2 regions of the Streptosporangium sp. NBC_01755 genome follow, and region 2 is predicted to be linked to the other one. Evidence: predicted binding sites of a transcription regulator. Region 2 holds the regulator's gene; the other holds the start of a gene.
What was found. The regulator LexA, encoded in region 2, represses DNA repair genes until DNA is damaged. The targets are predictions, from matches to a motif close to TCGAACANNTGTTCGA.
Positions count from the first base shown of each region.

Region 1: a site for LexA is predicted at 3,816-3,831, ahead of ruvC (crossover junction endodeoxyribonuclease RuvC). Genes of this name have one in related genera too.

Region 1 is NZ_CP109131.1:6,739,940-6,745,029, reverse strand. Features, by position in the region: gene secD (protein translocase subunit SecD) at 1-814, opposite strand, end outside; gene yajC (preprotein translocase subunit YajC) at 855-1,217, opposite strand; gene ruvB (Holliday junction branch migration DNA helicase RuvB) at 1,444-2,502, opposite strand; gene ruvA (Holliday junction branch migration protein RuvA) at 2,579-3,199, opposite strand; gene ruvC (crossover junction endodeoxyribonuclease RuvC) at 3,196-3,783, opposite strand; gene OG884_RS31155 (YebC/PmpR family DNA-binding transcriptional regulator) at 3,973-4,725, opposite strand; gene pdxT (pyridoxal 5'-phosphate synthase glutaminase subunit PdxT) at 4,729-5,090, opposite strand, start outside.
Region 2 is NZ_CP109131.1:1,184,525-1,189,614, forward strand. Features, by position in the region: gene OG884_RS05005 (vitamin B12-dependent ribonucleotide reductase) at 1-1,327, opposite strand, end outside; gene nrdR (transcriptional regulator NrdR) at 1,410-1,871, opposite strand; gene OG884_RS05015 (LysM peptidoglycan-binding domain-containing protein) at 2,282-2,554, opposite strand; gene lexA (transcriptional repressor LexA) at 3,252-3,962, shown strand; gene leuS (leucine--tRNA ligase) at 4,210-5,090, opposite strand, start outside.

The DNA of each region.
Region 1 (5,090 bases), 2.6 Mb from region 2:
GCTTGGCGCAGTCGAGCGTCTGGAACTCCTTGAGTGCCGCCGGGTCGATCCCGGTGGGGTCGACGCCCGCCATGTCGTCGGCCGCCGTCGGCGGGGCCGTCGGGACGGCGGCGGCGTCCGGCGCGGCGGTGCCCTTACCCGGCTTGGAAGACTGGTCGCCGGGTTGAGCAGGCTCCGTATTGGAAGACTGGTCGCCGGGTTGAGCAGGCTCCGTATTGGACTCGGAGCCGGCTCCCGGGCTTGGCTTGAGCAACCCCGACGACAGGGCTCGCCCGGCGGGCGAGGTGTTCGTGTCGGGGGCGGCGGTCGCGGCCGGCTTCGGCGTCGCGGACTCGGTGGGCCTGGGTGCCCTGGTCCCCTTGCCCCCGGAGGTGGCGGGTGAGGGGGACGGCGTCGGCGGCTGGGTGGCCAGCTCCCCGGGGGGCGGAGGCGACCCGGCCCCGATCGCCAGCACCTGCCGGAACCGTAGTTCCGCAGTGGTGCCGACCAGCTTGACGACTTCCTCCTGGCCAACTCCGGGGACGGAGATGACGATGTTGTCACCGGACTTGGCGACCTCGGCGTCGGAGATACCGCTGCCGTTCACCCGCTCGCGGATGATGTTCACCGCCAGGTCGAGGCTCTCCTGGGAGGGAGCGCTTCCGTTCGGGGTGATGGGCTGCAGCGTCACTGTCGTGCCGCCGGCGAGGTCGAGGCCATATTCCGGGGTGTACGCCTTGTTGAGGAGCATCACCCCTCCCATGGCGAGAATGATCGCCAGAAGCACCAGGAGCATGCGCCCCGGTTTGCTCTGGCCGCTGGTCGGTCGGGCCACTGGTCGACTTTCGGTTATAGGGGATTGGTGGTGAACCTACTCACAGTTTCTTGCTCGCCGAGTCGCGGTCTTCACTCTGCTCCTCGGCGGTCTCCGCGACGTCGTGGTCGACGGCCTTGACATCCTCCTCCGGGTCGTCGACGGGAACCAGAACGCGACCGATCGCCGCCTTCACCCAGCGGGTCTCCACGCCGGGGGCGATCTCCAGGATCACGTCGTCGGCGTCGATCGCCACCACGGTCCCGAAAAGACCCGTCGTGGTCATGACACCGGTTCCCGGCGTGAGACTGCTCTGCATCTTGACCTGCTCCTGCTGCCGCTTGCGCTGCGGCCGGATAAGCAGGAAATAGAACACCACGACCATGAGAGCGATCATGATCAGGCTTGAATAGTTGCCGCCCACAGGGCCGCTCCCTCTCTTGAGAATGACCGGCGCGAAACCGGACGTCATATACGACCACGCCGCTCAGCACGCCAGCCTACACAGCCGGCCAAGGCTCGGAGTTTAGGCGAGTTGTTAGAAGCGCGGCAACGAGGTCACGATTCGGCGCGCAGGGAAGTTCCCATTTCGATACACTTGTCATCTATCTGTGATCAAGCTTGTACGTCTCCCCTACCGATGCACAACGCTAGATTTGCTGAGCATCATCCCCAAGATCGACGAGGAACGAGGCGCCGAAGGCGTCCGGCGGGGGCACAAGCCCAAGATGGGTCCAGGCCGCGGCGGTCGCGACCCGGCCGCGGGGGGTGCGGGCCAGCAGTCCCTGCCGCACCAGGAAGGGCTCGGCGACCACCTCGACCGTCTCCGGCTCCTCCCCCACCGCGACCGCCAGCGTCGACAGCCCCACCGGGCCGCCGCCGAACTTGCGCAGCAGCGCTCCGAGCACCGCCCGGTCGAGCCTGTCGAGCCCCTCGGCGTCGACCTCGTAGAGGTTGAGCGCGGCGGCGGCGACGTCCCTGGTGACGACGCCCTCCGCGCGCACCTCGGCGAAGTCGCGGACGCGGCGCAGCAGGCGGTTGGCGATGCGGGGCGTGCCCCGCGAGCGGCCGGCGATCTCGGTGGCGGCGTCGCCCGGCAGCGTCACGCCCAGCAGACGCGCGGAGCGGTGCAGCACCTCCTCCAGCTCGGCGACCCCGTAGAAGTCCATGTGCGCGACGAAGCCGAAGCGGTCGCGCAGCGGCGCGGGGAGCATGCCCGCCCTGGTGGTGGCCCCGACCAGGGTGAACGGGGCGATCTCCAGCGGGATCGCGGTCGCCCCCGGCCCCTTGCCCACCACGATGTCGACGCGGAAGTCCTCCATCGCGAGGTAGAGCATCTCCTCGGCGGGCCTGGCCATGCGGTGGATCTCGTCGATGAACAGGACCTCGCCCTCGGAGAGGGTCGACAGGATCGCCGCGAGGTCACCGGCCCGCTCAAGCGCGGGCCCCGAGGTGATCCGGAGCGGCACGGACAGCTCGGTCGCGATGATCATGGAGAGGGTCGTCTTGCCCAGCCCGGGACCGCCGCTCATCAGCACGTGGTCCGGCGGCCGGTTACGCCGCAGCGCGCTCTGCAGCACCAGGGACAACTGCTCGCGCACCCGCGCCTGGCCGATGAACTCCTCCAGCCGCTTGGGCCGCAGCGCCGCCTCGATGTTCCTCTCGTCGCCCTCGGCGTCCGGCGACACCAGATCCCGTTCGGAACTCACGCCGCCCCATCTCTGCTCACCGCACGGCGGAGGCGCCCGCGCTCTCCCGGCTGCCGTGCTCTCCCGGCCGAGCCTCTCATCGCGTGCTCAGCGCGCTGAGTGCCGCCTTGAGCAGCGCCGACACCTGCGGGGTGCGGCCCTCGGCCAGTTCCGCGTCGGCCCGGGGCGCGACGGCGGCGACCGCCTCGTCCGCGTCCCGCACCGAGTACCCCAGACCGACCAGGCCGGAGTGGACCTGGTCTCGCCAGGCGGGCGCGGCGACGCGTCCGTTGAGCACGGCGCCGACCGCCTCCTCCGGCGTGCCGAGCCTGTCCTTGAGATCGACGATGATCCGCTGGGCGCCCTTCGGGCCCACCCCGGGGACCCTTGTCAGCGCCTTGACGTCGGCGGTGGCCACGGCCATCCTGAGCGCGTTGGGGGTGTGCACGGCCAGCATCGCCAGGGCGACCTTGGGGCCGACCCCGTTGGCCGTCTGCAGCATCTCGAAGATCCCGCGTTCGTCGTCGGTGGCGAAGCCGAACAGCGTCAGCGACTCCTCACGGACCACCAGCGAGGTGGCCAGCCTGGCCTCCTCGCCCGTTCTGAGCGTCGCCAGCGTGCCCGGCGTGCAGTGCACGAGCACTCCCACCCCGCCCACCTCGACGACCGCCCCGTCGGGGGCGACCGCGGTCACCTGTCCTCGCACCGAGGCGATCACTTCGTGGTTCCTCTCGGATATCCGGCCCTGCCCCGGCCGCGAAAGTAGGCCGCGGCGGTCGTGCCGGGGCCGCTCATGGCCTTCGCGGCGGCCTCGGCCAGCCTGCTCTGGGCTCCGCCCCGCCACACGTGGCAGATCGCGAGGGCGAGCGCGTCGGCGGCGTCGGCGGGCTTGGGCATGGCGTCCAGCCGCAGCAGCCGGGTCACCATCATGCCGACCTGCCGCTTGTCCGCCGTGCCGCTGCCGGTGATCGCCGCCTTGACCTCGGACGGCGTGTGCAGGGCGACCGGCAGCCCCCTGCGGGAAGCGCACAGGATCGCCACGGCGGAGGCCTGCGCGGTGCCCATCACGGTTCTGAGGTTGTGCTGGGCAAAGACCCGCTCCACGGCCACCGCGTCGGGTGCGAGCTCGTCGAGCCACTGCTCGATGCCGGTCTCGATCGCCACCAGCCGGGCGCCGATCTCGTCGTCGGCGGGGGTGCGGACCACTCCGACCTTGACCAGGCTCAGTGGTGCGCCGGGTCTCCCCTCGACGGCACCGAGCCCGCATCGGGTAAGCCCGGGATCGACCCCTATGACCCGCAGTTCGGGCAACCGCACCGACACGCCTCCGCTCGCCGAACACCTGTTCGGTGCCAGACTCTACCGCCTGAGAGCACATCGCGCACGGCCCTCGCGGGGCCCGCGGAAAGTGTCAGAAGCGGTCGGGTACCCGGGGCACGGTGAAGGCGGCCACCGCTCGGAGCTCCTCGACGGGGACGCCGAGGTACGAGATCACGCGTCGAGCTTCTCCATGACCTCGTCGGAGACGTCGAAGTTGGCCCAGACGTTCTGCACGTCGTCGCTGTCCTCGAGGGCGTCGATCAGCCGGAAGACCTTACGGGCGCCGTCCTCGTCGAGCGGGACGTTCATCGTCGGCATGAAGCCGGACTCGGCCGAGTCGTAGTCGATCCCGGCCTCCTGCAGGGCCTTGCGGACCGGGACGAGGTCGGTGGCCTCGGAGACGACCTCGAACTGGTCGCCCAGGTCGTTGACCTCTTCGGCCCCCGCGTCGAGGACCGCGGTCAGCACGTCGTCCTCACCCAGCTCCCCCTTGGGGACGAGCACGACGCCCTTGCGGTTGAACATGTAGGACACCGAGCCCGGGTCGGCCAGCGAGCCGCCGTTGCGGGTCAGCGCGACCCGGACCTCGGAGGCCGCGCGGTTGCGGTTGTCGGTGAGGCACTCGATCAGCACCGCGACGCCGCCGGGGGCGTAGCCCTCGTACATGATGGTCTGCCAGTCGGCGCCGCCGGCCTCCAGGCCGCCTCCGCGCTTGCGGGCACGCTCGATGTTGTCGATCGGAACCGAGCTCTTGCGCGCCTTGGTGATGGCGTCGTACAGCGTCGGGTTGCCGTCCGGATCGGGGCCGCCCGTCCGCGCCGCGACCTCGATGTTCTTGATGAGCTTGGCGAACAGCTTGCCGCGCTTGGAATCAAGCGCCGCCTTCTTGTGCTTCGTCGTCGCCCATTTGGAGTGGCCGGACATCCCCTAGAGCTCCCTCACCATCTCAGCGAAATATGAATGCACACCAACATCCCCGGTAATTTCCGGATGAAAGGATGTGGCGAGCAGCGGTCCTTGACGGACCGCGACGATCCTATCTCCAGGTTCGGCCAACGCCAGCACTTCGACCCCCGAACCCACGGATTCCACCCAGGGGGCGCGGATGAAGACCGCCCGCATGCCGCCGCGGCCGGCGAAGTCGATATCGGCCTCGAAGGAGTCGACCTGGCGGCCGAAGGCGTTGCGCCGGACGACCATGTCTATGCCGCCGATCGTCTGCTGGCCCTCGACGCCGCCCTCGATCCGGTCCGCCAGCATGATCATCCCGGCGCAGGAGCCGTAGGCGG
Region 2 (5,090 bases):
CCATGAGCAGCGCGCCGAGGTTGGCGTAGCCGATGCCGAGCTGACGGTAGGCGCGAGTGGTCTCGTCGATCTTCTCGGTCGGGAAGTCGGCGAAGGTGATGGAGATGTCCATCGCGGTGATGATCAGCTCGGTGATCTTCACGAAGTTCGCGATGTCGAAGGTGTCGTCGTCCTTCAGGAACCTCAGCAGGTTGATGCTCGCCAGGTTGCACGAGGAGTTGTCCAGGTGCAGGTATTCCGAGCAGGGGTTACTGGCGGTGATACGGCCCGTCTCGGGGCTGGTGTGCCAGTCGTTGATCGTGTCGTCGTACTGGAGGCCGGGGTCGGCGCACTCCCACGCGGCCTTGCCCATCTTGCGGAACAGGCTCCTGGCGTCGACCTTCTCGATGACCTCGCCGGTGAGGCGGGCGCGCAGGCCGAACTCCTCGCCCTTCTCCACCGCGCGCATGAACTCGTCGGAGACGCGCACGGAGTTGTTGGCGTTCTGGTACTGGACGGAGACGATGTCCTTGCCGCCCAGGTCCATGTCGAACCCGGCGTCGCGGAGGGCGCGGATCTTGTCCTCCTCGCGCGCCTTGGTCTCGACGAACTCCTCGATGTCGGGGTGGTCGACGTCGAGGACCACCATCTTGGCGGCGCGGCGGGTGGCGCCCCCGGACTTGATGGTGCCCGCCGAGGCGTCCGCTCCGCGCATGAAGGAGACCGGGCCGCTGGCGGTGCCGCCGCTGGAGAGGAGCTCCTTGGAGGAGCGGATCCTGGAGAGGTTGACGCCGGAACCGGAACCGCCCTTGAAGATCACACCCTCTTCCTTGTACCAGTCGAGGATCGACTCCATCTGGTCGTCGACGGCCAGGATGAAGCAGGCGCTGACCTGCTGCGGCGACGCGGTGCCGACGTTGAACCAGACGGGGGAGTTGAAGCTGAAGACCTGGTTGACCAGAGCGTGCTTGAGCTCGTGGTCGAAGATCTCGACATCCTCCTCGCCGGCGAAGTAGCCGTGCTCGACCGCCGTACGGGTGTAGACGCCCACCACCCGGTCGATCAGCTGCTTGAGGCTCCACTCCCGCTGCGGGGTGCCGACCGCACCGCGGAAGTATTTGGTGGTCACGATGTTGGCGGCGTTGACCGACCACGACTGGGGGAACTCGACGCCGCGCTGCTCGAAGTTGACCGAGCCGTCGCGCCAGTTGGTCATGACGACGTCACGGCGCTCCCAGGGCAACTCGTCATAAGGATGCACGCCTGGGGTGGTGAAGATGCGCTTCATCCTCAGGCCCTTGCGCGGCCGCTTGCTCCCACGTGCCACCGCACCGGCGGTCTCCGTCATGACTTCCCCCTCCTGGGGCTCCGCGAGCCCTCAAATCGGACCACACCAACACGCCGCTCACCCCCGGCGCCCAGGGTCTTTCTCAGTCTTGCTCGCTGGAGCGCCCCGCCCGGAGCTGCTCGATCTCCGCCTCGAAGTCGGCCAGGGTCTCGAACCCCCGGTAGACGGAGGCGAACCGCAGGTACGCCACCTCGTCCAGCTCGCGGAGTGGACCCAGGATCGCCAGCCCGACCTCGTGAGCCGCGATCTCGGCACATCCGGTGGCCCGGATGCTCTCCTCGACCCGCTGGCCCAACTGCGCCAGGGAGTCCTCGCCGACGGGCCGCCCCTGGCAGGCCCGCCGAACCCCGGCGATCACCTTGTCCCTGAAGAACGGCTCCGTCACGCCACTGCGCTTGCCCACCATGAGCAGGACCGTCTCCTGCGTGGTGAATCTGCGCCCGCACTCCGGGCACGTGCGCCTGCGGCGGATGGCACCACCGTCCTCGGTGGCCCTGCTGTCGATGACTCGCGTGTCCGGATGACGACAGAACGGACAGTGCACGCGCGTCGCCTCCTTGACCTGCGGGAGCGGCTCACCCACCTCACCTGCCCCACGACGTGCGTGTCGAGACGCTCGCGCACGCCCCTCGAATAGTCGAGATGCGGTAATGGAAACACAATCTGTGGTGAAGTGTTGCGGTGCAGCCACTAGATGTTGTGGTCTAACGGTAGAAGTGCGCGACCATGAACGCAAGTTGAAAGGACCCCGCCACGCGAAGTCGCTGATCAGCCGTCACGTCTCGGCGTGTCGCCCATCGGGCAATGCCCTCCACCCCGCACACCCCCTCCCTCACACGCGTCCCGGCCGATCTGTCAGGCAGGAGCCCCGGCGAACCCTCTTCGCATGGCCCACCCACACCTTCCCCAGGCCCCGCCCATCACTCCCACGCGCCCCACCGACCGCCCCCCTTCTCAGCGAATGAGACCCTCGGGGAGATAGAGCCGGGTTCCGGGCCGCACCGCGGATCCGGCCAGCCCGTTGAGGTCCACGATGCGGCGGACCGTCCGACCGGCGTCACCCTCCTGCGTCAGCGCGTCCGCGATCTCCCACAGCGTGTCGCCCGCGTGCACCGTGATCCGGGGCAGGCCCTCAGGACCTGTCCGCTCGCCCGCCAGGGCCGTGTCGATGCGCCCGCCGATCCAGAGCACCCCCAGGGTGAACAGCGCGAGCACCACCACCGCCACGATCCTCCCACGCCGGGTGAGCCGGAGCGGCCGCCCGACGGTCCGGGAGCGGGTGACCCCCGGGCGGCGTACACCCCCCGCACGAGCCGCCCCCGATCCCGGCGCCCGCTTCGGCCCTGCCCCACGCCCGGCTCCCCGCTCTCGCCCGGCTCCCCGCTCTCGCCCGGGCCCACCTCTCGCTCCACGCCCGAGTCGCGGCCCCGCTTCGCACCCGGCCCCCGACCTCGCCTTCGGATCGCGCGGCCGCCCGACCGCCTGCTCCCGCCCGAGCCGCCCCGGCCCCCTTCCGCCTTCCGCGCCCCGCCCGCCCCCGGCCCCTCTGCCGGGATCCAGCGCAGGCTCCGGCGTGGGCTCCGGCTCCGGTCTCGGTGGCGGCACAAGGCGTAGGCGCGGTACTCCCGGTGCCCCCGGTGCCCCCGATGATCGCCGCGCCGTCCGGGGTCTCGGCACAGCCATGGATCGTGGTGTCGTCGCGGTCGGTTTCACGGTGGCCCCCATCCCCTCGACCTGGCCGAACACATGTCGAAGAAAGATCGGTGAATCGAACACGATGTCGATCGAACTCCCGTACGATGTTGTACACCACGGCGTGGCCGATATCGAGGACATTCGAACAATTGTTTGAGTATGATCTTCGGCCATTATATGGTCGCTGTGTGCGACACATCAGATACAGACCGGGAGGCGAGGAGTTCGTATGAGCCAGCACAACGAGAACGGTTCGGCCGCCAGCGACCTGGCGGTGCGAAGGCGTGACTCCCTTGGCCTCACCCCCAGGCAGCGGAAGATCCTTGAGGTGATCCGCGACTCCGTGCAGCAGCGCGGTTATCCGCCGTCCATGCGGGAGATCGGTGAGGCCGTTCAGCTCACCAGCACCTCCAGCGTGTCGCACCAGCTGACGGCGTTGCAGCGCAAGGGCTATCTGCGGCGTGACCCGCACCGCCCCCGTGCCCTGGAGGTGCGCCTTCCCGGCGAGCCCGTGCTGTGGGTGGATCCCGACTCCGGTGAGGACGAGACCCCGGTCAGCCGCCCGACCGCCGCCTACGTGCCACTCGTCGGCCGGATCGCCGCCGGCGGCCCGATCCTCGCCGAGGAGAGCATCGAGGATGTCTTCGCCCTGCCCAAGCAACTCGTCGGCGAGGGCACGCTCTTCCTCCTCCAGGTGACCGGAGACTCGATGATCGAGGCCGCCATCGCCAACGGCGACTGGGTGGTCGTACGCCAGCAGCCGGTGGCCGACAACGGTGACGTGGTCGCGGCGATGATCGACGGCGAGGCCACGGTCAAGACCTTCAAGCGCAGGGACGGCCACGTCTGGCTGGTCCCGCACAACTCCAACTACGACCCGATTCCGGGTGACGAGGCCACCGTGCTCGGCAAGGTCGTGGCGGTCCTCCGCAAGCTCTGAAGCACGCACCTTCGACCTGCACGTCAACACTCCAAGGGACGCGCGAAACGCCGGGCGACCGGCACCCCGATATCGGGGTGCCGGTCGCCCGGCGTGTTTTCGGGTGGCGGTGCGACGATTTTCGGGTGGCGGTGCGACGACCGGACGGCAGAGCCCGAGCCGGGCGGGCCAGAGGTCGGCCCGCCCATGAAAGCTCGGGGGGCGCACACCGGACGGGCGCCCCTCTCGAACGTCCCCTCTCGAACGTCTACGGGACGATGTTGACCAGCTTGGGCGCTCGGACGATGACCTTGCGCGGCGTGCCGCCGGGCAGGAAGGACCGGACCTTCTCCGATGCCAGCGCCAGCGCCTCCAGATCTCCCTCGGAGATCTCCGGAGAGACCTCCAGCCGGTCGCGCACCTTGCCCGCGACCTGAACGACGCAGGTGACGGAGTCCTGGACGAGCAGCGCCGGATCCGCCACCGGCCAGCCCGCGACCGCGACCGAGCCGCTGTGCCCCAGCCGCTCCCAGCCCTCCTCCGCCGCGTACGGCGCGACCAGGGAGAGCATGACCGCCAGCGTCTCGGCGGACTCCCTGACCGCGGGGTCGGCGGCGCCGGGCCCGGAGTCGATGGCCTTGCGGGTCGCGCTCGTCAGCTCCATCATCCGGGCCACCGCGACGTTGAAGCGGTGGGAGTCGACCAGCCTGGTGACCTCGTCGACCGTGCGGTGCACGACCTTGCGCAGATCCAGGTCTCCGCCTGCGAAGTCGACACCGGGGGCGGAGGCCGCACCCGCCTCGGCCATGACGCGGAACGCCCGGGCCAGGAACTTCTGGGACGCGGCCGGCGAGACGTCGGCCCAGTCGATGTCATCCTCGGGCGGGCCGGCGAAGACGACGGTCAGCCTGACCGCGTCGACCCCGTAGGCGTCGATCTGCTCGCCCAGGTCGACGCCGTTGCCCAGCGACTTGGACATCGCCTTGCCCTGGTTGATGACCTGCCCCTGGTTCAGCAGGCGGGTGAAGGGCTCGACGAAGTCGACCATGCCCATGTCGTACAGGACCTTGGTGAAGAACCTGGAGTACAGCAGGTGCAGCACGGCGTGCTCGACGCCCCCGACGTACTGGTCGATCGGGCCCCACCTGC